DNA from 3 places in the Williamsia herbipolensis genome. Region 1 is predicted to be linked to each of the others. Evidence: predicted binding sites of a transcription regulator. Region 1 holds the regulator's gene; each other region holds the start of a gene.
The links. The regulator LexA, encoded in region 1, represses DNA repair genes until DNA is damaged. The targets are predictions, from matches to a motif close to CGAACANNTGTTCG.

Region 1 (9,605 bases):
TCTCGCCCGCGGAGCCGACGGAGGCGGTGGCGGCGCGCGACGGTGACGACCGCAGGTCGTCGATCTCGCGCTGGAAGTCGTCGACGGACTCGAACGACCGGTAGACCGAGGCGAAGCGCAGGTAGGCGACCTCGTCGAGTTCACGCAGCGGCCCGAGGATCGCCAATCCCACCTCGTTGCTGGGGATCTCGGCCGAACCCGAGGCACGGACGGCGTCCTCGACCTGCTGGGCCAGGAGCCGCAACCGGTCCTCGTCGACGGCGCGGCCCTGGCAGGCGCGACGGACGCCGAGCATCACCTTCTCGCGGCTGAACGGCTCGGTCACCCCGTTGCGCTTCACGACGGCGAGCACCGCGCTCTCCACCGTGGTGAACCGACGGCCGCAGTTCGAGCACGAACGGCGGCGGCGGATGGCCTGTCCCTCGTCGGCAACACGCGAGTCGACCACTCGGGTGTCCTCGTGCTTGCAGAAGGGGCAGTGCATCGACGTGTCCTCGAACCTGATCCGCGGGCGACGCGCGTCGAGGACGGACCCCGGGGCGTCACAGGGTCCGATGTGGACCCACGGTCGCGAGGATACCGACCCGGGTCGACCGTCACACACCGGTCAGTTCCGGTAGAGCGGCGCGAGCAGCGGTTGGCCGGCGGTGAGGGCCGATCCGCTCATGTGGTTGAGCTCCCTGATGTCGGCGACGACCGCAGACGTCGACCGATCCGGGGCGACGCGCTGCGCGAGCTCGCCCAACGACTCCCCGCCGCGGACGTGGACCACGGAGGTGCCGGAGATCGGCGCGGCGGTCGACTCGGTGGCGGCCGCCCCACCGATGACGACCGACCACACCGCGATCGCGAGGGCGATGCCGGCGACGATGGCCGCGCCCCATCCGATGGGGGCGGGACGGCGCGACACCGGTGCGTGGCGGCGTCCGTCGGCGCACACGACGCCCGCGGGGCGTGCCGCGACCGGCCGACCCGAGGGGCGGCGCCGTGCGGGCACGGGGCGCGGCGCCGGACGCGGCGCGCGCTCGACCGTGGCTCCGGCGGGCCGGTGACCCGCGTAGCCGGTGGTGCTGCTGTGACGCGTGAGAGTCTGATTCATGACGTGCTCCTCATCGACCAGACGTTCGAGTGAACGTGTGTTCGATTTGTATCACGCACCTCCGACAATGTCCCGACACGGTCGAACAAATGTTTGAAAGTTGTTATCTGCTGCACTACTGTCCCAGGTGACAGCAGGTCCGCGCGTCGTCCGAACCGTTCGAACAGACCGGTCGGGAGCGGGCCGCGACAGGAGGGACACCGTGTCCGACACCACCGTCACCACCACCGACTTCGCCGACGGCCCGATCAGCGAGGCCGATCTGACGCCTCGGCAGGCGAAGGTCCTCGAGGTCATCCGTGCGTCGGTCCGCGAGCGCGGTTATCCCCCGAGCATCCGCGAGATCGGGGACGCGGTCGGCCTCAACTCCACGTCGTCGGTCGCCCATCAGCTCCGCACCCTGGAGCGCAAGGGCTTCCTCAAGCGCGACGCGAACCGCCCCCGCGCGGTGAACGTCCAGGACGCCGATCCCGGTGACGGCGGCGGGTCGGATGCACTCTCGCTGCCGACCCCGACCTTCGTCCCGGTCCTCGGTCGGATCGCGGCCGGCGGGCCCATCCTCGCCGAGGAGGCCGTCGAGGAGGTCTTCCCACTCCCCCGCGAACTCGTCGGCGACGGCGCGCTCTTCCTGCTCCGGGTGGTCGGCGAGTCGATGATCGACGCCGCCATCTGCGACGGCGACTGGGTGGTCGTCCGCCAGCAGAACGTCGCCGACAACGGCGACATCGTCGCGGCGATGATCGACGGCGAGGCCACGGTGAAGACCTTCAAGCGCACCGGCGGACACGTGTGGCTGATGCCCCACAACCCGCAGTTCGAGCCCATCCCGGGTGACGAGGCGGCCATCCTCGGCAAGGTCGTCACCGTCATGCGCCGCCTCTGATCGACCGCACGCACCCCGCAGATCCCATCTGACCACGCCGCGTGTCACACTGAGTTCCCCGTTCGGCGGACGACAGGAGAAGTGATGGGCGCGCAGCGATTGGTCCTCGACGGGGCGGTGGTCGTCGTGACCGGCGCCGCCGGCGGCATCGGGCGAGAGGTCGTCCGTGAGGTGCATCGCCGCGGTGCCCGGGTGGTCTCACTCGACCTCTCCCAGGCGGCGGTCGACGACGCCGTCCGCGGACTCGATCCCGACCGCGTGCTCGCGGCACGCGCCGACGTCACGGTCCCCGCTGACCTGTCCGACGCAGTCGATCGCGCCGTTGCGCGGTGGGGACGGATCGACGTGGTGTTCGCCAACGCCGGTATCTCCAGCGGAGATTCGGCCGACACCGTGGCCAGCGTGGCCGACGGCGTGTTCGAGCGCGTCATCGGCGTCAACCTGATGGGCGTGTGGAACACGGTGCGGGCGGCACTGCCCCACATCATCGACTCCCGGGGCCACGTCCTCGTCACCTCGTCGACGTACGCCTATCTCAACGGGATGGTGAACGCGCCCTACGCGGCGTCGAAAGCCGCCGTCGAACAGATCGGACGCGCGTTGCGCAGCGAGCTCGCGGCCCACGGTGCGACGGCCGGGGTGCTCTACCCCGGATGGGTCGCGACCCCCATCGCCGACGTCGCCTTCGGCAAGGACGAACTGGCCACCGCGCTGATCAAGCGGGCCTTCCCGCGTCCCCTGCTCACGCCGATCAAACCCCGACGGGTCGGCCTGGCGGTCGCCGACGGGATCGAGGCCCGGTCACCGCGCATCCAGGTGCCACGCCGGTGGATCCCCGTCGCCGCACTGCGCGGGATCGTCAACCCGCTGTCGGATGCCGCCCTGCACCGTGATCCGACCATGATCGGCCTCGTGCGTGAGGTGGAGGACCGAGCTCACCGGCGGTGAACCCGATCGACCCTCGTCGCCGTCAGGCGTGCAGTGGCGCCGCCGCGGCGGCCCGTGCATCTGCCGGATCCGCAGTCGCCAGCGCCGCCTGCGCCGCGGCCCGGCACTGCGCCGTGGTCACCTGACCCAGCGCCGCACCCACCCCCGCCGCGGCCGCGGGTGCGCTCGACAGTGACGTGACCCCCATGCCCACCAGCACGCAGGCGAGCAACGGGTCGGCGGCGGCCTCACCGCACACGCCGACGGACTTGCCGGTCGCCGAACCCGCTGAGGCGACCATGTTGATCAGCGCGAGGACGGCTGGCTGCCACGGGTCGGTGAGGTAGGCCAGTTCGGCGGACATGCGGTCGGCCGCCATCGTGTACTGCGTGAGGTCGTTGGTGCCGATCGACACGAAGTCGACCTCGGCGAGGATCGACGGCGCGAGCAGGGCGGCCGAGGGGATCTCGATCATCACCCCGGCGACCAGGCCGCGGGCACGCACCTTCGCCGCGAAGTCGCGCGCCTCGGTCGCGGTGGCCACCATCGGGGCCATCACCCACGGGGACGAGCCGGTGGCCTCGGCGGCGGCCGCGATCGCGTCGAGCTGCCGGTCGAGCAGACCCGGGTTGCCGAACGCCACCCGCAGACCGCGCACACCGAGAGCGGGGTTGGCCTCGGTTCCGTTGTCGGCGAACAGGAGCGGCTTGTCGGAGCCGGCGTCGAGGGTGCGGATCACGATCTTCGCGTCGGGTTGCCCGGCGGAGGGGACGAACGCCTCGATGACCTCGCGGTAGAGCGCGGTCTGCTCGGCGGCGTCGGGCTCCTTCGCGCGGTCGAGGAAGGCCAACTCGGTACGGAACAGCCCGATGCCCTGGACCGGGAAGTCGGTCGCCGAGCGGGCGGATGCACCGTCCTGGACGTTGGCGAGGATCGATACGTCGAGGCCGTCGGCGGTGCGCCCCGGCCCGCTCCAGCGCGACACCAACTCCGCGGCGTCGCGAGACCGGGCGACGGCGGTGCGGGCGGTCTCGGCGTCGGGACCGACGGTGACGGTGCCGGCCTCGCCGTCGAGCATCACCGGCGTCCCCGCGGCGACCGAGGTCAGCGCACCGACGGCGACGACACACGGAATCCCCAACTGGCGGGCGATGATCGCGGTGTGGCTGGTCGGGCCGCCCAGACGCGTGGCGAGGCCCAGCACGAGGGCAGGGTCGAGCCCGGAGGTGTCGGCCGGGGCGAGGTCGTCGGCAAAGAGGATGACCTCGTGGTCCGGCTGGGCCAGTCCGGGTTCCGGGTCACCGGCGAGTTCGGCGAGCACACGGTCGCGCACGTCGAGCAGGTCGGTCACCCGCTCGGCCATGAGGCCGCCGAGCTTGGTGAACATGGCGACGAACTGTTCGGTGGCGTCGACCGCGGCGTTCGGTGCCGGTGACCCGGCGCGGATGAGCTTCTCCGCCGAGGAGATCCAGCCGCGGTCCTGTGCGAGGGCCGCCGTCGCCGAGAGGACCTCCGAGGCCACTCCGGTGCCCGCGGAGGCACGGGCGCGCAACCGGTCGGCCACGGCCGCCGCCGCGGCGACGAAGCGCGCGCACTCGGCCTCGGCGTCGGCCGGTGGGGTCCCCGGGCCCGGCAGGGCCGGCCGCTCACCCGGCCACATCACCGGCGCGAAGGCCACGCCGGACACGACCGGTGTGCCGGTGAGGACCGTGGGGGCGGCGGGATCGGTGGAGCTGGACACGTCCTCCGTGGAGAGGTCGTTCGCTGTCGCGTGGGGAGCCATGGGGTGCCTATCGATCGTTGCTGTCGGCCGATCATCCGCCGCGGCGTCCGATGTGGACTCTCGACGAGGTGATTGTCATTGCGGTGCTGTTGTGTGACTCAAATTACAAGAAAAGCTTGACTTGTCAACACATCCAGGCGTAAACACAACAATATCAACATCCAAAGCCACACATTCCAACCGAAACGGGGACGCGTGTACGCCGAAGAGCGACAGCAGGCCATCGCCGACCAGGTACTCGCCCACGGTCGCGCGTCGGTGACCGCGCTGGCCGAGGAATTCGATGTCACCAGCGAGACCGTGCGTCGCGATCTCGCCTCGCTCGAGCGGGCCGGATTCCTGCGTCGCGTGCACGGCGGCGCCGTCCCGGTCGACGCCGTGCGGGTCACCGAACTCGGCGTCGCCGAGCGCGCCGATGCCCATCCCGACGAGAAGGAGCGCATCGGCACGGCCGCGTGTCGCTTCGTGCCGTCCGACGGCGGCAGCCTCGTGATCGACGCCGGCACCACCACCGTGCAGGCCGCCGCCCGGCTGCCGCGCGATCGCTCGCTCACCGTGTTCACCAACTCTCTGCCCGTCGCCGCGTCGGTGGCCGATCACCCGGGCGCGCAACTGCACTTCCTCGGCGGTCGCATCCGCGGGCTCACCCAGGCCGCGGTCGGACCCGCCCCCATCACCGCACTCGCCTCGTTCCGCGTCGATGTCGCGTTCATCGGCACCAACGGCATCACCGAACGCCACGGGCTGTCGACACCCGACCCCGACGAGGGTGCGGTGAAGTCGGCGATGATCGCCGCCGCCAATCGTGTTGTCGTGTTGGCGGATTCCTCCAAGCTCGGCGCCGAGGACATGACGCGCTTCGCCGGCCTCGATGAGGTCGACGTCCTCATCACCGACGACGGCATCGACCCGAGCTTCTCCGCGCAGCTGTCCGCGCGCGGTGTCGAGGTCGTGATCGCATGATCGTCACCGTCACCGCCAATCCCAGCGTCGACCGCACCATCGTGCTCCCCGGCGAACTGGTCCGCGGATCGGTCATCCGCGCCGCCGACGCGCGTGTCGAGCCCGGGGGGAAGGGCGTCAACGTCTCCCGCGCCGTGCAGATGGCCGGCGCGGCGACCACCGCAATTCTGCCCGCACGCTCCGGCGATCCGCTGCTCGTGGGACTCGACGCCGTGGGGCTCGTCCACCGCACCGTCGATGTCGCCGTCGACGTCCGCAGCAATCTGACCATCACCGAACCCGACGGCACCACGACCAAGCTCAACCTTCCCGGCGCGGTGATGTCAGCGGCCGAGCTCGCCGAGATGACCCGCCTGGTCCTGGACTCCGCCTCGACCGCGACCTGGGTGGCCCTGTGTGGATCGCTCCCGCCGGGCGTGCCCGACGACTGGTACGCCGACCTCGCCGACCGGCTGTCGTCGATGCCCTGCCGGGTCGCGGTGGACACCTCCGGGTCGCCGTTGACCGCCGTGCGCGCCGCCATGCCCGCGGTGTCGGTGGATCTGATCAAGCCCAACAGCGAGGAGCTGTGCGAGATCACCGGCGCCGATCTCGCCGCGCTGGAACAGGCGGCCGACGCCGGCGACTTCGGTCCCACCCACGACGCGGCGCGCGCCCTGCACGACCTCGCCGGCTGTGCCGTCCTCGCGACGTTGGGTGCGGCCGGCGCGATGCTGGTGACCGAGACCGGCGCCTGGCGCGCCACGCCCCCGCCGATGATCCCCGTGAGCACCGTCGGGGCCGGTGACGCAACCCTCGCGGGTTACCTGCTCGCCACTCTCGACGACGCCGCCCCGGCCGACGCCCTGCGTCGCGCCGTCGCCTACGGATCGGCGGCGGCGGGGCTCGCCGGCACCCAACCACCCCGACCCACCGACCTCGCACTGTCCGCGGTGCGCGTGAGCGAGGTGGCGACACCCCACGCGGTGTGAGGCCCTCGCGCCGCATCCCCTGACCCGACCACCCGCTTCACCGAACAACCAGAAGTCGACCAGCCTCCACCGTGGAGGCTCCCACCGAGAAAAGGCACAACGATGTCCGACACCCACATCGGCACCGCTCCGACCGGAGCGCCCGAATCCGCCGATCCACCGCAGATCATCGAGGCAGCGACCGTCGCCCTCGACGTCGCCGCCGGATCGGACAACCAGGCGGTGATCACCTACCTCGCCGACCTCCTGGTCCGCAGCGGCCGGGCCACCGACGCCGACACCCTGGTGAGCGCGGCGATGGCGCGGGAGGCCCAGTCGGCCACCGGCCTTCCCGGCGGGATCGCGATCCCCCACTGCCGCACCGAGTCCGCGGTGCGCGCGAGCCTGGCCTTCGCCCGCCTCGCGCCGCCGATCGATTTCGGCGCCACCGACGCACCCGCCGATCTGGTGTTCCTGATCTCGGCGCCCGCCTCGGGCGGCTCCGAGCACATGAAGCTGCTCAGCGCGCTGGCCCGGGCCCTCGTCCGTCCCGACTTCGTCGCGAAGCTGCGTGCCGCGTCCGACGCGGACGCCGTGGTCGCCCTCGTCTCCGAGGTCGTCACCCCGGCGACGCCTACGACCACTGCGTCGACGAGCGCTGCAGCGACCGGCGCTGCGACGACCGCCGCCACCGCGACCGCGGCCGGCACCACTCCGCCCGCCGCCACCGGCTCGGCGGCTGCGACCACGGTCGTGGCGATCACCGCCTGCCCCACCGGTATCGCGCACACCTACATGGCCGCCGACGCCCTCACCTACGCCGCGCAGCGCGCCGATGTGGACTTCGTCGTCGAGACCCAGGGGTCGTCGAAGACGACCGCCATCGATCCGGCGGTCATCGCCCGGGCCGACGCGGTCATCTTCGCCACCGACGTGGGTGTGAAGGGCCGGGAGCGTTTCGCCGGCAAACCCGTCATCGAGTCGGGGACCAAGCGCGCGATCAACGAGCCCGACACCATGATCGCCGAGGCCGTCGCCGCGGCGAAGGACCCGAACGCGAAGCGTGTGGGTGGCTCGGCCGCCGCGGCCGCCGCCAGCGCATCGGCCGGCTCGAGCGAGCTCGGCTGGGGCACCCGCACCCGGCAGATCCTGCTGACCGGTGTCAGCTACATGATCCCGTTCGTCGCCGCGGGCGGCCTGCTCATCGCACTGGGCTTCCTGCTCGGCGGATACGAGATGGCGCTCAAGCCCAACGGCGCCACCGATCCCCTGGGTGCGACGATCGCGCTCAGCAACAGCCTCACCAACCTGCCGTCGGGCGGGTTCGCCCAGTACCTCGGTGGCGTGTTCTTCGAGATCGGGTCGCTGGCGTTCTTCTTCCTGGTGCCCGCGTTGGCCGGCTACATAGCCTTCGCGATCGCCGACCGTCCCGGTCTGGCTCCCGGTTTCACCGCCGGCTACATCGCGTCGGTCGTCGGCGCCGGCTTCATCGGCGGCCTCGTCGGTGGTCTCATCGCCGGCTTCGTGGCCCTGTGGATCAGCCGGATCCCGTTGCCGCAGTGGGCGCGTGGACTCATGCCCGTCGTCATCATCCCGCTGCTGGCCACACTGATCACCGGCGCGCTGATGTTCATGGTGCTCGGACGCCCGCTGAAGTGGATCACCACCTCGCTGCAGGACGCGCTGTCGAACATGTCCGGCAGCTCGGTCATCATCCTCGGCATCATCCTGGGTCTCATGATGTGCTTCGACCTCGGCGGTCCGGTCAACAAGGCTGCCTACGCCTTCGCGGTCCAGGGGCTCGCGGTCGGTGCGGCGCCCGACCTCCGCATCATGGCCACCGTCATGTGTGCGGGCATGGTCCCGCCGCTGGCCATGGCGCTGGCCACCACCATCCGCCCGAAGCTCTTCACCGAGCCGGAACGCGAGAACGGCAAGGCGGCCTGGCTGCTGGGTGCGTCGTTCATCTCCGAGGGCGCGATCCCGTTCGCCGCGGCCGATCCGCTGCGTGTCATCCCCTCGATGATGGCCGGTGGCGCCGTGACCGGTGCGTTGACGATGGCGTTCGATGTGGGCCTGCGGGCCCCGCACGGCGGCATCTTCGTCTTCTTCGCGATGACCAATGTGTTGGGCTTCCTGATCTCGCTCGCAGCGGGCACAGTGGTCGGAGCCGTCCTCGTGGTCGCGGCCAAGCAGATGCGGTCCAAGCCGGTCGTCGCGACCTCCGAGGTCGCCCTCGGCGCTCCCGTCCCCGCCTGATCCGCCCACCCGTCACCACCACACAGAAGGAACTGAACATGCCCAGTACCACCATCGCCGTCGGGTCCGCCGTCGGACTGCACGCCCGTCCCGCCACGATCATCGCCGAGGCCGTCGCCGCGGCCGGCTCGGCGGTCACCCTGGCCGTCGAGGGCGGCGAGCCCGTGGACGCCGGTTCGGCGCTGATGATCATGACCCTCGGCGCCGAGAAGGGCACCCAGGTCGTGGTCAGTGCCGACGATCAGGCCACGCTCGACGAGATCGCCGGCCTCGTCGGCAAGGATCTCGACGCCGAGTGAGCGACCAGATCGACGCCGAGTGAGCGAGCACATCGACGCCGCATAGTCGACGGAGACGGCAACGGCCGGTGGGGGATGTCCCCCACCGGCCGTTGCTCGTTCCGCTCGCCTCAGCGCCAGGCGATGTCCACCAGGTCGCCGGCCAGCGCGGCCGGGACCTTCACCCGCATGAACGTCCCGTCGTCACGGTGTTCGGTCTCGAGGACGTCGCCGTGGGCGTGGATGCGCGAGACGAGGTCGCCACGCGAATAGGGCACGAGCACCGACATCTCCACGTCGTCGCGCCCGATGACGTCGCGCACACGGTCGAACAGCTCGTCGAGCCCCTCGCCGGTGACCGCCGAGACGAACACGGCGTCGGAGAACTCGCCGCGCAGCGCGGCGAGGGTGAGCGGGTCGGCGGCGTCGACCTTGTTGACCACCAGTATCTCCGGCGGTGCGG
Region 2 (9,605 bases), 2.2 Mb from region 1:
TCGGCGGTGGCCCACGCGGTCGGCCACCGCGCCCATCGTCAGCAGAAGCCCGGCCAGGACGAGTCCGTAGACGTCGAAGATCCAGAGCTGCTGCGCGGGGCTGGGATCGAGGTCGGCCGAGATGAACGGGACGGCGAAGAACAGGACCGAGACGTCCATGGACACGAGCAGCATCGGCAGGCACAACGCGACCAGGCCCCACCACGGTGATCGACAAGCGGACATCGGGATCTCCTATCTGTGTACGTTATCAACTGTTTATGACGCACGCTGATGGTAGGAAGTATCTGCGTATCGCGCAAGCAGTTCATCTACGATGGCGCCATGACCGGCGACGCCTCCGCACTCCCGCGGTATCTCGAACTGCTGTGGGACCGCGAGGTCAAGGTGCGGCGGGGGCCGAAGCCCGGTGTCGGGATCAGGGACATCGGTGCGGCGGGCGTCTCGATCGCCGACCGGGATGGACTCGACGCGGTGTCGATGAAGGCCGTCGGCGCCGCCCTCGGGATGACGACGATGTCGCTGTACCGCTACGTCGACTCCAAGGACCAGTTGCTGATGGTGATGCTGGACGAGGCCTACGGGCAGCCGACCCTGCGCTGGGGTGCGGGCGAGGAATGGCGCGCGCGGGCCCACCGGTGGTCACGGGCGTTGGCCGATGCTTTCGTCGCCCACCCGTGGGTGGTGTCGGTGCCGTTGACCGCGGCGCCGCTCACCCCGAACGTGCTGGCCTGGACCGAGATGGGGGTGCGCGCCCTCGAGGCCACGCCACTCGGGGCACAGGACACCCTGTCGTCGCTCCTGGTCCTCGACGGCTTCGTGCGCAACCACGTCCGCCAGGCGATGCAGCTCGGGGCGATCGGACCCGATGGCACGCCGACGCCCGACGACGGCTCCTACGAGTCCACGATCGCGGCGATCGTCGACGAGAAGCGTTACCCGGCACTCCTGCGCGCCGCGCAGGAGATCCGTTCGGGCGAGCCGTCGGAGTTCTACGGGCACGAACTCGCGTTCGGTCTCGGCGTCGTGCTCGACGGGATCGCGGCCCGCATCGACACCGTCGTCGGAAGTGATCCGCTGTGAGCGGAATCGGCTCGTCGGTGCGGCATGCGGTGTCGAGGCCGCACTACGTTGGGGAGCACATATCCCGACGACAGCCGGAGGCATCGATGGCAGATCATCTCCACGTGGTGGCACCGGCCGACCCGGAACCGGCCCCCGCGCCTCCACTCCTGCGGCAGCTGCTCGGCGACACCCTGCGGTCGGCACGCCGACGCCAGGAACGGACCCTCAAGGACGTGGCCGAGCGTGCCGGCGTCTCGATGACCTACCTGTCGGAGATCGAGCGCGGTCAGAAAGAGGCGTCGTCGGAGGTCGTGGGTGCCGTCACCCGTGCGCTCGGCGGCAACCTCGTCGACCTGCTCACCGAGATGACGACCCGCGCCATCCCGGCACCCGCACCCACGACACATCCCGGTGGCGACAAGGTCGCCATGCGCGCCGTCGCCTGATCTCCGGGGCGGCTCAGCCCCTGTGCTCCGGGGCGGCTCAGCCGCCTGTGACTCCGGGGCGGCTCAGCCGCCGATGTTGGGATTGTCGTCTTCTTTGATGTCGACGCCGTTCTTGCTCGACGACGAGCTGATCGAGCTGATCGACGAGTTCACCGCGTCGACCCCCGAGGCGTCGCCGCCCTTGAGCTTGTCGAAGGCGGCCTCGACGGTGTCGCCGACCTTGGCCAGCGGCGCGGCGATGGCCTTGCACAGGGTCGGGTTCGCCTTCACGTCCTCGCTCGCCAGACGCACCTCGCGCTTGATGAACAGGGCCGCAACACCGCCCTTGACCGTGGCGGTGATCCGGCCGTCGGCGCCCTTCTTGAACGTGCCCGCCTTGTAGGGCTTGTAGAGGTAGCGGTGGAACGCGCCGAACGCGAGACCGCTGTGCAGGACGAACTTGGTCTTCGCGAACGAGGTGGTGTTGCTCGTCGGGCAGTCGGTCGAACCCGAGTCCGCCGAACTGGCCACCGCCGCGCTGGTCGGTGCGGCACTGCTCGACGCCGAATCCGACGACGACTTGCAGCCGGACACGATCAGCACCGGCGCGAGCAGCAGGACGAGGACGGTCAGCAGTTTCTTCATCGACACTGCCTACCACAGCGGTGCTCGACCACCTAGCGATCCGAAAGCCATTGCGCACCAATCGGACACAATGGACATAACAGGTTCAGGTGCGCTGCACTCCCGCGTCGTGCACCAGCAGGGCGATCTGCACGCGGTTGGTCAACGCCAACTTGTCGAGGATGTGCGAGATGTGGCTCTTCACCGTCGCCACCGTCACGAACAGCTCGCGAGCGATGTCGGCGTTCGAGAGACCCTGCGCCACAGCGACGGCGACGCGCTGCTCGCCGGGCGTGAGGTCGGCGATCTGACGGGTCGCCGTGGCCGAGCGGGCGTCGCGGTCGGGTTCGGTGACCTGCTCGATCAACCGACGCGTGACCTGCGGCGACAGGATCGGATCGCCGGCGACGACGGCGTGCAGCGCGGCGACCAGATCGGCGGGCGGGGTGTCCTTCAGCAGAAATCCGCTGGCACCCGCCCGCAGCGCGGCGACCACGAGATCGTCGGCGTCGAAGGTCGTCAGCATCACGACGTGCGGCGGCGACGGTAGGGCGCAGAGACGCTCGGCGGCGGTCAGCCCGTTCACCCCGGGCATGCGGATGTCCATCAACACCACCGTGGCGCCGGTCTTGGCGACCAGCTCGGCGATCCCGTCGCCGTCGGCCGCCTCGCCGACGATCTCGATGTCGGGATCACCGCTGAGCATCGTGCGCAGTCCTGCGCGCACCAGCCACTCGTCGTCGACGAGCAACAGTCGTATCGCCTCAGGCATCCACCGCTCCTGTCTCCCAGGGAAGTCGCGCGCTCAGCACGAACCGGTGGTCGATCACGCCGTGCATGAGTTCACCGCCGGCCAGCGTCACGCGTTCGTTCAGTCCGGTCAGACCCGTTCCGGTGCCGGGTATCTCGGGGAGTCCGATGCTGTGGTTGAGAGGTTGACTCACCGAGATCGACAGCCCGTGTCCGGGCCCACCGGCGATGTCGACCGCCACCGGTACCCGGCCACCGTGCTTGCGCGCGTTGGTCAATCCCTCCTGCACGATCCGGAACGCCGCGCGACCCACCACGCCGGGCACGTCGTCGGCGCGATCGACCTCGATGTGCGGGGTGATCACCGCGCCGGCCTGACGGGCCTCGGCGAACAGGCTCGGCACGTCGGGCAACGAATGGGTCTCCGCGGCGAGATCGTCGGATTCCTCACGCAGCATGAGGATCACGTCCCGCAGGTCCTCCAGCATCTGGTGGACACCGCTGCGGATCACCCCGGCCGCGCGGGCGATGTCCTCCGCAGGCGCATCGGGGCGGTACTCGAGGGCGCCCGCGTGCACCGAGAGCAGGCTCATCCGATGGGCCAGCACGTCGTGCATCTCCCGCGCCAGACGCTCACGCTCGGTTGCCCGCGCGGCCCCGAGTCGTTCGCGCTGTTCGGATTCCGCGCGGCGGGCACGTTCGGCGAGAGAGATCAGCAGTTGTCGACGGTTGCGGACCGATGTGCCCCATCCGACGGCCACCGCGATCAACAGAACCAAGAACATGGCGTTGAAGAAGAAGCCGTTCTCGTCACCGATGATCGTGAGGTTGGCCATGCCCGCGGCGATACCCAGCGCCGCGACGCCGATGGAGTGTCGGAAAGGGCGATGCACCGCGAGGGAGAAGATCGCGAGATACGCCGCGCCACCCGCACCGGCGAACGGGATGGACATGATGTTGACGATGATCGCGATCGGCAGCGGCCAGCGTCGCCGCCACACCAGCAGCAGGCATCCGATCGCACCGACCGTGAGGTCCACCGGCAGGTCGATCGTGTGTCCGTGGAAATAGGGCAGCGCGCCGACGAGACCGATGAAGGCCGCCAGGGCGATCACGAGGATGTCGACGACGACGTCGCGGGGACTGCGACGACCCGTCAGCGGGCGCGGGTCGTCCTCGAGTTCGGCGCGCACCGCACCCGGCAGCCAGGGGCGGCGCAGGCTGCCGGCCGGCGGACTCCCGGGACCCGGCATCGCAGAGATCGACATGGTCGTCCCATCGTGACCCATCGATGCCCGTGCGCGCATCCGGCCAAAGACTGATCCGAGACGGCACCGATGAGTTCTCGCCCCAGCCCCGGTCTTCATCGGTGACCCGCCGCGATCCCGCGGCGACCACACCCAGGAGGAGCCCCCATGTCCCGCATGCTGTTCGTGAACCTGCCCGTCGCCGATGTCTCGGCCTCCCGCTCGTTCTTCACCGGTCTCGGGTTCGACATCAACGAGGCCTTCTCCGATGAGACGACCATCAGCGTCGTGCTCAGCGACATGGCGACCGTGATGATGCTGCGGACCGATCGCTTCCGTTCGTTCCTCGCCGACGGCGACATCACCGACACGGCGACCTCGCGCGAGGCGCTCCTCGCCATCTCCGCCGACAGCCGTGAAGCGGTCGATGCCCTCGCCGACGAGGCGCTCGCGGCCGGTGCGTCGCAGTGGACCGATCCGCAGGACCACGGGTTCATGTACGGCCGCAGCTTCCGTGATCTCGACGGCCACGCGTGGGAGATCGTGTGGATGGACCCCGCGCAGATGCCCGCCGAGTAGCCCTAGCTCTGGGGCGCCCCGTGGGCCGTCAGTCGTTGGATGCGGTGGCCGGGAGGCCGAAGCGCGCGAACTCGGCCACCAGGTCGCCGGCGAAGAACGCCACCACGTGGCGCACCGAGCCGTCGGCGTCGAGATCGAGGACCTGCAGCTGGAATGGGCGGTGCACGCCGTCGTCGCCGATCATGTACAGCCCGAACGCCGGCTGCCCGCCGTTGGCGGTGGTCGGCAGCAGGATCTGATCGCCCGCCTTCTCGGCCGGGCAGTTGCCGCGGATGAGCTTCCCGATCTGCTCGCCACCGAGATACCAGCCGGTGAACGGCGGCATCTCCCAGATGGAGGAGTCGGTGAACAGCGACACGATGGCGTCGACGTCGTAGTCCTGGAACGCGGCCACATAGCGCTCGAGGGTCTCGCGTTTCGTGGACTCGTCCAGCTCGGTCACCGAGTCACGCTCGGGGGCAACCTCTTTGAGCTGTGTGCGAGCGCGCTGCAGCAGGCTGTTCACGGTCGCGACCGTGAGTCCGAGGGTGTCGGCGACCTCGGCGGCGCGCCAGGCGAGCACGTCACGCAGGATCAGGACGGCCCGCTGTCGTTCGGGCAGGTGCTGCAGTGACGCGATGAACGCGAGCCGGATCGACTCGCGAGAGCCCACGACCTGAGCCGGATCGGCCGATTCCGGAGGTGCCGCGGCATCATCGGCGTAGGGCTCGAGCCACGGGACCTCGTGGTCCTGCAGCAGAGGTGCCTCGGGGTCGTAGGCGTCGCCGCCCAGACCGCTGGGGAGCGGACGGCGCTTCTTGCTCTCCAGTGCGGTGAGGCAGGTGTTGGTGGCGATCTTGTGCAGCCAGGTGCGCACCGACGCCCTCTGGTCGTAGCCCGCATATCCGCGCCAGGCTCGGATGTAGGTCTCCTGCAACAGGTCCTCGGCATCGTGGTGGCTGCCCATCATGCGGTAGCAGTGCGCCATGATCTCGCGACGGTAGGGCTCGATGATCTCGAGGAACTCGCTGTCGGTGACCGTCTGAGCGGATGTCTTCGCTGCCGGTGCGGTGGGCTGGGCTGTCATGCGTGCCAGGGTACGAAGAATCGGACAGTTGCGCAGCGGTTACGGGGACCAGAAGCCGGCGTGTACCTCGCGCGCCTTCGGCAGGTCGACGGGGCCGCGGACCTCGATCTCGCGCACCCCGCGGGCGAAGACCTCGCGGCAGGGGAGATCGAGGACGGGGTTGGCCGGGTCGGCGCCGGCCAGCTCGCGCAGCTCCGACTCGGCCAGCGCGTAGACCACGGCCCCGATCCCGGCCCAGTAGATGGCGCCCGCGCACATCGCGCACGGTTCGGTGCTGGCGTACATGGTCATGGTCGACAGGTCCGCGCGGCTGATGCGGCCGCCCACCGTGCGCACGAGGTTCGTCTCGGCGTGGCCGGTCGGATCGCGGTCGGTGACCACGGTGTTCAGGCCGCTGCCGACCACCGTCCCGGACCGGCCCACCAGCACCGCTCCGAACGGGTGGTCACCACTTGCCCGTGCCTGTTCGGCGAGGTCGATGGCCTGGAGGAGGAAACCCGCGTCGTCCACGTCGTCGACGGTAACAACATGCGGTTGGATTGCGTCCGTGTCCCGCAACCCCGTCATCACCCGAGGATCCGGTGTCCCGGTGCTCCTGGTGCACGGTTGGGCCGTCGACCATCGGATCATGCTGCCGCTCGACGAGTCGTTCGCCTCGCATCCCGGTGGCTGGCGTCGGATCTATGTGGATCTGCTCGGGTTCGGGTCGTCGGTTGACCGCCCGTCGATCTCCCACGCCGACGACATCGCCGCCGACCTCGACGACGTCATCGACCGTGAGATCGGCAGTCGTCCCTTCGCCGTGGTGGGCAGCTCGTTCGGGGCTGGTCTCGCCCGCAGGCTCGCGGTGCGGCGCCCGGATCAGGTTCTCGGAGTGGCGATGCTGTGCCCCACCGCCGAACCGATCGCGTCGCGTCGGCTCCCCGAGGCGCGGGCAGTCGAGGTCGACGAGAACTTCATCGAGGGACTCGCCGAGCCCGACCGCGACCAATTCACCGCGGTCACCACGCGACAGACCATCGACGTGTGGCGTCGGTTCGAGCAGTACGTGTTGCCGGGCCTGCGCGCGGCCGACCCGGATGTGGTCGAACGTATCCGCCCGGCGTTGTCGCGGTCGCCGGAGACGGTGGGTCCGCGGTACCCCGGTCCGGTCCTGATGATGGTGGGCCGCAACGACACCGTCGTCGGCTGGCGTGACCAACTCGACCTCGCCGAGCATTATCCGAACGCGACCGTCGTCATCGTCGACAGGTGCGGCCACAACGTCCACCTCGAACACCCCGACCTCACCCACCACCACCTCCACACCTGGCTGGATTCGCTCCCGACGCGCTGACTGTGTGGCTCGTGCTGACTGTGTGGAAACGGTCGTCGAGTGTGCTCACTGCACACCGCGAGCCGACGACGAGACAACGCACACTCGACGGCCGGCTTCCGCACCGTCAGCGGCGGTAGAACGCAACCACCCACCCGAAATACACTCACGTTCAACACTATTCACGATAATCAACCTCCCACACCTCGAACACACGTGCTAGAATAGACGTACAGTCACACCTGGGGAGGGGGCAGTCCGTGAGCGATCTCGTGGCGAAATACGCTGCCCTGCAAGCCCTGGTGAAGGAGATCGCCGAAGAGACCGCAGATGCCCACGACGACGAGACCGTCGCACAATTGGCGATCGCCCACCACACCGTTGTGCGTCAATTCGAGTCCATCGGCAATCAGCGGATTCTCGAGGTCTCCGACCGCGACGCCCACCGGACCGCGGGATGCGTGACCGTCTCCGAGTTTCTGCAGACGAAACTGCGCATCACCCACCCCAAGAAGAGGCTCGACGCAGTCCGATCGCTCGAACCCATGCACGCGATGACCGGCGAGAAACTGCCACCGGTGTGCCCGAACACCGCTCGCGAGTTGGCCGCCGGAACGATCGGACCCGACCACGTCCACGCGGTTCTCGACGTGATGAAGAAGATCCCGTCAGCGGTGGATGCCGAACACCGGGCGTTCGCCGAACAGACTCTCGCCGAGTTCGCGACGACCTTGACGCCGAAAGAGATCACCGCCGCCGGCGTCCGGATCCTCGCCCACCTCGATCCCGACGGCACCCTCACCGATGACCGCGACCGCGCACGCAACCGGAAACTGAACCTCGGCTGCCAAGACAGCCAGTTGATGTCGAAACTCACCGCCACACTCGATCCGATCACGCGGGCCCTGTTCGACGTCGTGCTCGCCAAGTGGGCGGCGCCCGGGATGAACAATCCTGACGACGACCAGTCACCGAAGGGTGATCACGGCGATGCCGACCCGGAACTGCTCAAAGACGCAGCTGACCGGGACTACCGCAGCCAGAGCCAACGCAACCACGACGCCTTCACAGCCCTGCTCGATGCCGCCGTCAACGGTGGCCTCCTCGGTGGGTCGCACCGGGGGTTGCCGCCGCAGATCATCGTCTCCATCACCGACGCACAACTCCGCGACCACGCCGGAGTGGCACGTACCGCCACCGGTAGCGACCTCCCGATCAGCGACGTGATCAAACTGGCCGCCGACGCACAGCCCCACCTCGCGGTGTTCAGCGACCTCACCCGCGAACCGCTATTCTCCGGCCGCGGCCGCGGCCGCGGCCGGCGCCTTGCGTCGCAGGCGCAGCGGCTGATGGCCTTCGCCCAGTACAAGGGTTGTAGCAAAGACGACTGTCGTGTCCCGTTCGCCCACACCGAGATGCACCACGCCGAGACCGACTGGGCCGAAGGAGGCGTCACCGACTCGCCGCACCTGGCACCGGCGTGCGGCCGCCACAATCGGGCCGTCGGACCTGAACCGCATCAGTGGTCGACCGAGAAGATCACCGACGGCCCCGACCGCGGACGGTATGGCTGGCGGCGCAACACCGATCCACCCGACCAGCTTCGCGCCAATCATGTGCACCGCATCGACGAACTGCTGCAACGACATTCCCGAGAAGGCGTTCCGCCGTGCCCTGAGCGGAGTGAACCGACGCCGGCTCGGAGCTTCGACCTCACCTGGCCCCGGGCTCCGCTGTACCCCGCTGCCTCGTAGGTGGTTGCGTTCTACCGCCGCTGACTGTGCGGAAAGTCGTCATCGAGTGTGCGCTGTCCGACTGTGAACTCACGCGCCGCGGTGAGCACACTCGACTGGACTTTCCACACAATCAGCACCACCGTGCGACTGGACTTCACCACACTCAGTCGTCACGCCTGCGCGCCTCGATGCCGGCGAGGATGAGGTCGATACCGGCGAGGAATTGGTCGCGGTCGTCGTGATCTCGGAGGGCGGCAGCCATCTGGCGGACGAACGGGAACTCGACCGGATCGAGGTCGGTCCACCGATCCGCCATCGCGGCGAGCTGCGTCGCACGGTCACCCAGATGCGTTCGTGTGCGCGCGGTCTGGGCGTTCTCCGCGTTCTGGCCCGCGACACCGAGCACGTAGTTCACCAACGCCGACGTCGCATCGAACGCCTCTCGGGACGACAGCGCGCCGAGCGTGACCACCCGGCTGCCGATGCTCTCGAAGAACCGCATCAGCGACTCCTGCCCGGCCTCGCGAGGTAGCTGCCCGCCGACCCACGGGTGCGCGTCGATCGCATCGAACATCCCCACCGCGACGGTGCGAATGGCCCGCGCCGGATCGTCCTCGTCGACCACCGACGACACGACCGGTTCGACGACCACCGACGTCGCTGCACCCAACAGTTCGTCCTTGTTCGCCACATGGTGATAGATCGCGCCCGCACCGGTGTTCAACCGCGTCGCCAGCGCGCGGAAGGTCAGACCGGCGGCGCCGTCGACGTCGAGGATCGCGACGGCCTCCTCCACGA
Region 3 (9,605 bases), 660 kb from region 1:
CGATGACGCCGTCGGCCTCGAACGCCCTGATCGACGCCACACCCGCCGCGCAGGCCAACGGATGGCCGCTGTAGGTGAGGCCGCCGGGATAGGGCGTGTCGGCGAAGTGGTCGGCGATGCGCGACCCGATGACGACACCGCCGAGCGGGACGTAGCCGGAGTTGACGCCCTTGGCGAAGGTGATGAGGTCGGGCGTGACGTCGAACGCGTTGACGCCGAACCACTCTCCGAGACGGCCGAACCCGACCATGACCTCGTCGGCGATGTAGACGATGCCGTACTCGTCGCACAGGGCGCGGACACCGGCGAGGTACCCCGGCGGCGGGACGATGACGCCGTTGGTGCCTATCACGGTCTCGATGATGATCGCGGCGATCGTCGCCGGACCCTGCAGTTCGACCACCTGGCGCAGATGGTTCAGTGCCGCAACGCCTTCGGCCTCGATCGAGTCGGTGTTCCACGGCGACCGGAACGGATACGGGCCGAAGAACCGGGCGACGTCGTTGCCCGTGGGCTCGGCGCGCCAGCGGCGGGGGTCGCCGGTGAGACCGATGGTGGTGCCCGAGGCACCGTGGTAGCTGCGGTACATCGCCAGCACCGTCGATCGGCCGGTGGCCACCCGCGCCATGCGGATCGCGTGCTCGTTCGCCTCGGCGCCGGCGTTGGTGAAGAACACCTTGTTCAGGTCGCCCGGTGCGCGCTCGGCGATCAGGCGGGCCAGTTCGCCGCGCTTGTCGTTCGCGAACGACGGGGCGATGGTCGGCAGGATGCGGGCCTGTTCGCAGATGGCGTCGACGATCGCGGGGTGGCCGTGGCCGGCGTTGGCGTTGACGAGCTGCGAGCCGAGATCGAGGTAGCGGTTGCCGTCGTAGTCCCAGAACCAGGAGCCCTGCGCACCGGCGATCGGCAGCGGATCGATCTGCGCCTGCGCCGACCACGAGTGGAAGACGTGGGCGCGATCGTCGGCGCGGACCTGCTCGCCCGCGGCGGGATCGGGGGTGGGGACGGAGGTGTCGGTCATGGCCTCATTGTGCCTCGCGACAGCGCAGGCATGACATGCGCGCCGTAGGCCTCGAGCGTCGTGGAGTTGGCGTCGTGTTGCAGGTAGACGGCGAACTGGTCGACGCCGAGCTCGCGCAGCTCGGCGAGGCGGGCCACATGGGTGTCCGGCGGACCGATGAGGCAGAAACGGTCGACGATGTCGTCGGGCACGAAGGTGGTGTGGGTGTTCCCGGCGCGGCCGTGCTCGCTGTAGTCGTAACCGGTGCGTCCGGCGATGTAGGAGGTGAGCGCCTCCGGGACCTCTGAGGTCGCGCCGTACCGGGTGACGATGTCGGCGACGTGGTTGCCCACCATCCCGCCGAACCAGCGGCACTGATCGCGTGCGTGGGCCATCGCGTCGGGGGAGTCGTCGGCGGTGACGTACGCCGGTGCCGCGACGCAGAACCGGATCGCGGCGGGGTCTCGTCCGGCGCGTTCGGCGGCGGCCCGCACCTGCCCGATCATCCACACGGCGATGTCGGGGTCGCCGAGCTGCAGGATGTAGCCGTCGGCGACCTCGCCGGTGAGCGCGAGCGCCTTCGGACCGTAGGCCGCGACCCACACCTCGAGGGAGGAACCGTGACTCCACGGCAGTCGTAGCGTGGTGCCGTCGACGTCGACCTCGCCGGAGTTGCCCAGCGCACCGATCACGCGGATCGACTCCCGCAGGGTGGCCAGCGTGCTGGGCCGTCCGTCGAGGGTGCGGACCGCGGAGTCCCCGCGCCCGATGCCGCAGATGGTGCGGTTGCCGTACATCTCGTTGAGAGTGGCGAACGTGGAGGCGGTGACCGTGGGTTCACGTGTCGCGGGATTGGTCACCATCGGTCCGACGACGACCCGATCGGTGGCGGCGAGGATCGCGGAATGGATGACGTACGGCTCCTGCCACAACAGGTGGGAGTCGAACGTCCAGACGTGGCTGAACCCCAGTTGTTCGGCCCGCACCGCGAGGTCGATCACCTCCGACGCGGGTGGATTGCACTGCAGCACGACACCGAGATCCATGGGGCTCCTATCTCGTCACATGAGGTTCTGCGACAGGCCGCGTCTGACGAACGCGCCGTGGCCTGCGGTGCCGCGGTAGGCGCCGTCGTCGATCACGATGCGCCCCCGCGAGATCACGGTGTCGACGTGGCCGTCGATCTCGAAACCCTCGTAGGCGGAATAGTCCATGTTCATGTGGTGGGTCTTCTGCACGCCGATGCTGGTGTGGCCGTTCGGGTCGTAGATCACGATGTCGGCGTCGGCGCCAGGGGAGATGATGCCCTTGCGCGGGTACATGCCGAACATGCGCGCGGGTGTCGTGGAGCAGATGTCGACCCACCGTTCGAGCGAGATCCTGCCGTCCTGCACCCCCTGGAACATGAGGTCGATACGGTGCTCGACCGAGCCGATCCCGTTGGGGATCTTCGAGAAATCCCCGACGCCCATGTCCTTCTGGTCCTTCATGCAGAACGGGCAGTGGTCGGTGGCGACCGCGGTGACGTCGCCGGTGCGGATGTAGCGCCACAGCTCGTCCTGGTGTCCTTCGGCGCGGGGCCGCAGCGGCGTCGAGCACACCCATTTCGCGCCGTCGAAACCCGGTGCGCCCAGCTGTTCCTCGAGCGACAGGTAGAGATACTGCGGGCATGTCTCGGCGAACACGTTCTGCCCGTTGCCCCGAGCCGTCGCGATCTGCTCGAGTGCCTGCTTCGCCGAGACGTGCACCACGTACAGCGGTGCGCCGGTGAGGTGGGCCAACATGATCGCGCGGTGGGTGGCCTCCTCCTCCATCTGCCAGGCCCGGGAGGTGCCGTGGAAGTAGGGGGAGGTGTCGCCGCGCGCGAGGGCCTGCTCCACCAGGACGTCGATGGCGATGCCGTTCTCGGCGTGCATCATCATCACCGCGCCGAGTTCGGCCGCGGACTGCATCGCCCGCAGGATCTGACCGTCGGTGGAGTAGAAGACACCCGGATACGCCATGAAGAGCTTGAAACTCGTCACGCCCTCGGAGACGAGTTCACCCATGGCGCGCAGTGATTCGGCGTCGACACCACCCATGATCTGGTGGAAGCCGTAGTCGATCGCACAGTTGCCCGCCGCCTTCTCGTGCCAGGTCGCGAGGGTGTCCTGCAGGCGCATCCCCGGGTTCTGGATGGCGAAATCGATGACGGTGGTGGTGCCGCCCCACGCCGCGGCCCGGGTGCCGGTCTCGAAGGTGTCGCTGGCCTGTGTGCCACCGAACGGCATCTCCATGTGGGTGTGGGCGTCGACGCCACCGGGGATCACGTAACGGCCGGTGGCATCGATGGCGGTGTCGGCGGTGGCGGCGAGATCGGCACCGAGAGCGGTGGATCCCGGTGCCAGCAGCGCCACGATCGCCTCACCGTCGACGAGGACATCGAGATCCTGGGCGCCGGTGGACGACACCACGGTCCCGCCGTGGATGAACGTGGTCGACATGGTGGTCGTCCCTTCGATCGTGGCGGTGTCAGGGGGCGGTGAGCGGACCGTAGGCGTCGGGGCGCCGGTCACGGTAGAACGCCCACCGGTTGCGGACGGTCTCGATGAGGCTCAGGTCGAGGTCGCGGACGATCAGTTCGGGCTCGGTGTCGGACCCGACCTCACCGACGAACTTCCCCTCGGGATCGACGAAATAGCTGGTGCCGTAGAAGTCGTTGTCGCCGTATTCGGACTCGACGCCGACCCGGTTGATCGCCGCCACGAAGTACTCGTTGGCCACCGCCGACGCGGGCTGTTCGAGTTTCCACAGGTAACTCGAGAGACCTCTGCTCGTCGCAGACGGGTTGTAGACGATCTGGGCACCGGCCAGTCCCAGGGCGCGCCACCCCTCGGGAAAGTGCCTGTCGTAACAGATGTAGACGCCCACCTTGCCGACGGCGGTGTCGAACACGGGCCAGCCGAGGTTGCCAGGGCGGAAGTAGAACTTCTCCCAGAACCCTGGAAGCTGCGGGATGTGGTGCTTGCGGTACTTCCCGAGCAACGTCCCGTCGGCGTCGATCACGACCGCCGTGTTGTAGAGGAAGCCGCCCTGTTCCCGTTCGTAGATGGGCACCACCATCACCATCGACAGCTCGCGCGCCAGATCGCAGAAGGTGTCGGTGGTGGGCCCGGGGATCTCCTCGGCGAAGGAGTAGTACTTCTGTTCCTGCACCTGGCAGAAGTACGGAGCGTTGAACACCTCCTGGAAACCGATGATCTGCGCCCCCTGCAGCGCCGCCTCGCGGGCATAGTCGACGTGCGCCGCGATCATCGTGTCGCGCTCACCGGTCCACCGGGTCTGGACGATGGCAGCCCGAACGGTCTCGTTCTCGCTCATCACGTGATTCTGCGCTCCGCCGGGTTTCGGCGGCATTGCATTGGGGTAAAACGATCGCGTGAGGAGTCCGCGGGACTACTCCGTGGCGAGACGGACGCCGAAGGCGATCAGCGCCGCCCCTGTCACCCCGTCCATGATGCGACGGATCCGTCTGCGGGTGAACAGCTCTCGTGCCCGGTTGACGCCGTAGACGACGCCGGCGAGGTATGCGGTACCGATCACCGGGAACGTCACCGCGTACATCGCGATCGCTGTCAACGACGGGTCGGATCCGAGGAACTGCGGGAGCACGGCGAGATAGAACGCGATGACCTTCGGATTGCAGATGTTCGAGATGAATCCCTGCCGCAGTCCCGCGATCGCCGGCGACGATCCGCCCGCGGCGACGACGTCGTCGGAGTAGATGCCCTTCCGCGCGCTGCGCAGTGCCTGTACCGCGAGGAACAGCAGGTACGCCGCGCCGACATACTTGATGGCGAGGAACAGCGGTTCGACGGTGACGATGAGGACACCGAGGCCGGCCGCGGCGGCGATGCTCTGCACGAAACTGGCGGTGCTGATACCGGCGAGGCACCAGCCACCCCGACGTCGACCACCCTGCAGGGTGTTCTTGATCGCGACGGCGGTGTCGGGCCCGGGCAGCAACGTGAGCAGCGCGGCGAGAGCGAGGAAAGCCCCGTACGACGTCCAGTCCATGGCGCCACGATAAGTCGGACGCACCGTCGGGGCCAGCCGGGATCACCGCGGTTTCACACTGTGGAGTTGTCAATGTCCGTACCGCCTCCATGTCGGCGGCGTTGGTTCTATGACGGCATTAGGCCGCGATCGGTTCCATTTCTGTCAATGTTCTTCTGTTGTATGCGGGTAACGGGGTTCGCTTCGGGTCGATGGCCGGCGGTGGGATGAGCCATGGGTGTCGGTCGTGGCCCATGACGATGTCCCATCCGGCGGTGTGGACGGCGACGTGGCAGCGGCGGCACAGGAGGCATCCGTTGTCGACGACGGTCTTCCCGCCGTCGGCGTAGTGGGTGATGTGGTGGACGTCGCACCACGCAGCAGGAGCCCCACACTTCACGCAGCACCTGTCGCGGGTGAGGACAATTTTGCGTGCGCGACCGGTGAACGTGCGTTGTTCTGCCGCGACGCTGATGGGTGCGCCGTTGAGGTCGACGCCGACGCCGAGCAGTCTCGCGTCGCATCGCAGGAGTTTGGCGGTGAGGTCGCTGATGGGTCCGAGCCAGGTCAAGCGGGCCGGTTCGGTGCTGTCGAGGGGGACGGTGACCACGATTTCCGTGGCCGGCGCTCCCGACAACGCATCTGGTGTGAGCCCACGGGTGGCCAGCTCCAGTAATTGTCCGAACCCGTCGGCCCGTCGACGGGCAGTTGGTCGCTCGTCAGGGTCTCCGCCGGTATGGGGCCGGGGTCTCGATGGCTTGTCGAGGGCGGTGACGAGGCGTTCGCCGGTGGCGACGTCGAGGTCGAATGTGCCGTGGAGCCGACCGTCGTCTCCTTGGTGGTAGCCCAGTTCGTTGAGCGCGGGGTCTTCGGCGATCGGTATCGCTGGGGGTTCTGCGGGCGTGTGAGTGATCGCCGCGGCGCGGGCGGCGTCGGTGATCTCGGCCGGTGTCGCTCCCGACAGGGCCTGTGATATCAGCCGGTGTTCGAGGCCGATGATCAGATCGGACTCGACCGGTTCCTCGGTGCGTCGTGCGACATGGTCGATCCCGCGAGCGACAGCATCGAGGTGTTCGGCCGACAGGCCACCGTCGCGGGAGTGTCGAGCGAGCACCGGTAGGACCTCCGCGGCCCGTCCGAGGCGTATCAGTCGTGACGCCACGGCCGGCGCGACACCGTTGGCGACCAACAGTTCTCGCAACGACATCCCGCAGTGTGTCGCGACCCCGACACGCTCGGCCTGCGACGTCAACCGCGCCAACACCCCGTCGACCACCGCTCGAAGAGCGACGGCACCACGGATGGCGGCGACGATCTCGGCGTCGACGTCGGCGACAACTGTTCTCTGTGTGCCGAGTTCGTCGACCAGTCGGTCGGCGGACTCGATGAATGATCCCCCGGTCATCCTTCTACCGTACACACGTTCGAACCCGTGCGCAAGAGAAGAAGTGACGAATAATGCTGGAAGACAACCGAATAACGGTTTGGGCGACGCCCCCGATCACCACGCTACTGGACGGTGCCGACAATGATCGGAGTGAACATCACGTTGATCCACAGGCCGTGGAGACGAAGTGCCCAATCGTCGCGATCACCTCCCCGGACGACGGATGTGGGTGACGGTGGTCGCGACGAGGGCGAGCACGGCCATGGCCATCACCCCGGCGTAGATCTGCAGCGACGTGTCGCCCTGGCCCGAGGTGTAACCGTCACCGCCGCTCCGGTTCCCACCCATTCCGCCATCCGCTCTGCCGCCCGCTCCGCCGGACGGGCGGCCACCGCCCATCCCCGTGTCCGGGCGTGGGCCGCCTCCGCCGGGCCCGCCACCGGGCCGCCCTCCGAACCCGCCGCCGGCCTGGTCGCCGGTCAGGGAGTCGTAATAGCCTCCGAACGAGGCGATCTGGACGAGGATCGGGATGATCCAGTAGCGCGTGGGCAGGTAGAACGCCACGATGACGGTGAGCACCTCGGCCATGTAGAAGTACCGCTCGTGCATGGCGGGGAGGAAGAACGGCACCACCACGGCACTGGTCGCGACCGCGAGGAGGATGGCGGTGTCGTCGAGCTCCGGCTTGTGGCGCAGCGCGTAGAGCAACGCCGCGGCGGTGAGTACGCAGACCACACCGACACCCGCGTAGGCGATCCAGGTGACGGTGCCGCCCAACGAGATCCACTGATACAGGTTGGGAGCACCCAGCGTCAGCTGCTTGTACGAACCGGTCTGGTTCACGTACACGCCCAGCACCTCAGCGATCGGTGCACCGAACAGCAGCGGAGGGATGTCGAGCAGCAGCATCACCGCGGGGATCGCGAGCAGCGACCGCCACGGTATCCGGCGCCGCAGCACGAGGAACGCGACCACCGGGATCAGGAAGATCGCCTGCAACTTGAACGACAGTGCGAGACCGATGAACACGCACGCGAGCCACGGCCGACGACGCAGGAGGAAGTAGATCCCGCCGACGGCGAAGGCGGAGTAGATGCCGTCAGCCTGGCCCCAGTAGGAGCTGTTGGCGACCACGGTCGGCAGGAACAGGATCAGTCCGAACACCAGGGCCCGCGGCCAGAACGTGGGATACCGCAGCCCGACGATGCGATAGGCGAAGAAGGCGAGCACGAAGTCGAACGCGATCGAGATGCCCTTGATGCCGACCAGCGCCGGGATGTGCAGGTAGGTGAGGATCGCGATCAGGTACAGGTACGGGTAGTTGTAATCGGCGAACGACTCGGAGAACGCCGCGAAGCCGCCGTTGTCGGCGATGTGGGTGTACCAGCGGTCGAGGAACGCGGTGAAGTCGAGACTGTGGTGGTCGAGGAAGGCCAGTCGCAGGCCCAGCGCCGCGATGGCGATGACCACGAGCACGGCCGCGCGGACGAGTCGGGAGCGGTCACCTCGAGGTGCGGGTGGCGTCGTCGGCGCGACGGCCGTGCGGAGCGGCGCGGCCGGGGTGGCGGCATGGCTGGTCATGCCACCCACGATGACGCAGGAGTCTGGGAGGTCGGTGTGGCGTGCCCGGCAGTTCCCTGACCGCCGACGACTCGTAGTCTGGCGTCGTGAGCAGAACAACCGTCGCTGTTGCATTGGGGAGTGGCGGTGCCAGGGGCTATGCCCACATCGGGGTGTTGCAGGTCCTCGCCGAGCACGACTACGAGATCGTGGCGATCGCCGGTTCGTCGATGGGTGCGCTGATCGCCGGGCTGCACGCGGCCGGTCGTCTCGACCAGTACACCTCGTGGGTGCAGGGCCTCAACCAGCTCGACGTGATGCGCCTGATGGATGTGTCGCTGTCGGCGCCGGGCGTCATCCACGCCGCGAAGATCCTCGACAAGGTGCGCGAGATCCTCGGAGAGGTCCATATCGAGGACCTGCCGATCCCGTTCACTGCGGTCGCCACCGACCTCACGTCCGGGCGCCCGAAGTGGTTCCAGAAGGGGCCGGTCGACACTGCGATCCGCGCCTCGATCGCGATCCCCGGGGTCATCACCCCGTATGTCCACAACGGCCGTGTGCTGGTCGACGGCGGCATCCTCGACCCCGTGCCGATCGCGCCGCTCGCCGCGGCCGGCGCCGACCTGATCATCGGCGTCGATCTCGGCGCGGACACCGGCGGCATCGACGCCGAGGTCGGCGACACCCACACGCCGACGGTGCCCGGTGCGATCGAGGCGATCCGCCAGGCCGCGTCGCCGATCCTCGACCGCGACTTCGTACGCTCCATCGTCGACCGGTTCGCCGGTGACCCCGGCGCCAACGACGCCGACACCGTCGACGCGGACACCATCGACGCCGAGGCCGACTCGTCGGCGCGTCGCCATCCCGAGACCGAGTCGCGTGTGATCACCAGCCCGTCCGACGACTCCGCCGTCCGCAAACTCAGCCGGTTCACCGTCATGGACCGATCGCTCGACATCATGCAGGAGGCGCTGGCGCGCTATCAGCTCGCGGCGTTCCCCCCGGACCTGCTGATCGAGGTGCCCCGCACCGCCATCCGCAGCCTCGACTTCCACCGCGCCGGCGAGATGATCGACCTCGGCCGCACTCTCACCGAACGCGCACTCGACGATCTGCAGACCCGCCGCTGGTGACGCCGACGCGGGTCTCGTCGCAGTCGACGTTCACCTTCCGTCCGGTGACCCGGGCGGACTACCCGCGTGTCGGTCGATGGCTCGCCACATCCGACGTCGAGCGGTGGTGGAACCAGGCGTACGACCCCGCGTCGCTCGAGAAGCAGTTCGGACCGGTGATCGACGGTGAGACGCCCGCCGAGGATCTCGTCGTCGAGGCCGACGGCGAACCCATCGGACTCCTGCAGCGCTGCCGGATCATCGATTTCGGCGACTACGTCGACGAACTCGCGCCGGTCATCGGACCGGTCGCCGCCACGACCTACACGATCGACTACCTGATCGGGGTCCCCGAACTGCTCGGTCGTGGCATCGGGCCCGGGGTGATCGTCGCCGGATGCGCCGACACCTTCGCCCGACATCCCGACGCCGAACAGATCGTCGTCCCGGTCGTCGCGGCCAACCGCCGCTCGTGGCGCGCACTCGAGAAGGCCGGCTTCCGCAT

Region 2: the regulator LexA is predicted to act here: its motif matches at 7,279-7,292, upstream of OG579_RS11120 (DUF222 domain-containing protein).
Region 3: the regulator LexA is predicted to act here: its motif matches at 6,449-6,462, upstream of OG579_RS20175 (HNH endonuclease signature motif containing protein).

The regions. Positions count from the first base shown of each region.
Region 1 is NZ_CP108021.1:273,084-282,688, reverse strand. Features, by position in the region: gene hrpA (ATP-dependent RNA helicase HrpA) at 1-46, shown strand, start outside; gene nrdR (transcriptional regulator NrdR) at 1-484, opposite strand, end outside; gene OG579_RS01255 (LysM peptidoglycan-binding domain-containing protein) at 608-1,099, opposite strand; gene lexA (transcriptional repressor LexA) at 1,302-1,982, shown strand; gene OG579_RS01245 (SDR family NAD(P)-dependent oxidoreductase) at 2,067-2,930, shown strand; gene OG579_RS01240 (phosphoenolpyruvate--protein phosphotransferase) at 2,953-4,692, opposite strand; gene OG579_RS01235 (DeoR/GlpR family DNA-binding transcription regulator) at 4,888-5,655, shown strand; gene OG579_RS01230 (1-phosphofructokinase family hexose kinase) at 5,652-6,626, shown strand; gene OG579_RS01225 (PTS fructose transporter subunit IIABC) at 6,729-8,864, shown strand; gene OG579_RS01220 (HPr family phosphocarrier protein) at 8,903-9,163, shown strand; gene hflX (GTPase HflX) at 9,274-9,605, opposite strand, start outside.
Region 2 is NZ_CP108021.1:2,476,966-2,486,570, reverse strand. Features, by position in the region: gene OG579_RS11170 (MFS transporter) at 1-174, opposite strand, end outside; gene OG579_RS11165 (TetR/AcrR family transcriptional regulator) at 325-1,083, shown strand; gene OG579_RS11160 (helix-turn-helix domain-containing protein) at 1,170-1,511, shown strand; gene OG579_RS11155 (hypothetical protein) at 1,575-2,135, opposite strand; gene OG579_RS11150 (response regulator transcription factor) at 2,221-2,886, opposite strand; gene OG579_RS11145 (sensor histidine kinase) at 2,879-4,132, opposite strand; gene OG579_RS11140 (VOC family protein) at 4,280-4,690, shown strand; gene OG579_RS11135 (sigma-70 family RNA polymerase sigma factor) at 4,719-5,756, opposite strand; gene OG579_RS11130 (nucleoside deaminase) at 5,796-6,266, opposite strand; gene OG579_RS11125 (alpha/beta fold hydrolase) at 6,304-7,092, shown strand; gene OG579_RS11120 (DUF222 domain-containing protein) at 7,332-8,825, shown strand; gene OG579_RS11115 (TetR/AcrR family transcriptional regulator) at 8,971-9,605, opposite strand, start outside.
Region 3 is NZ_CP108021.1:4,328,619-4,338,223, forward strand. Features, by position in the region: gene OG579_RS20150 (aspartate aminotransferase family protein) at 1-1,021, opposite strand, end outside; gene OG579_RS20155 (TIGR03842 family LLM class F420-dependent oxidoreductase) at 1,018-2,046, opposite strand; gene hydA (dihydropyrimidinase) at 2,062-3,483, opposite strand; gene OG579_RS20165 (nitrilase-related carbon-nitrogen hydrolase) at 3,512-4,360, opposite strand; gene OG579_RS20170 (LysE family translocator) at 4,436-5,056, opposite strand; gene OG579_RS20175 (HNH endonuclease signature motif containing protein) at 5,175-6,440, opposite strand; gene OG579_RS20180 (glycosyltransferase 87 family protein) at 6,627-8,003, opposite strand; gene OG579_RS20185 (patatin-like phospholipase family protein) at 8,090-9,121, shown strand; gene OG579_RS20190 (GNAT family N-acetyltransferase) at 9,166-9,605, shown strand, end outside.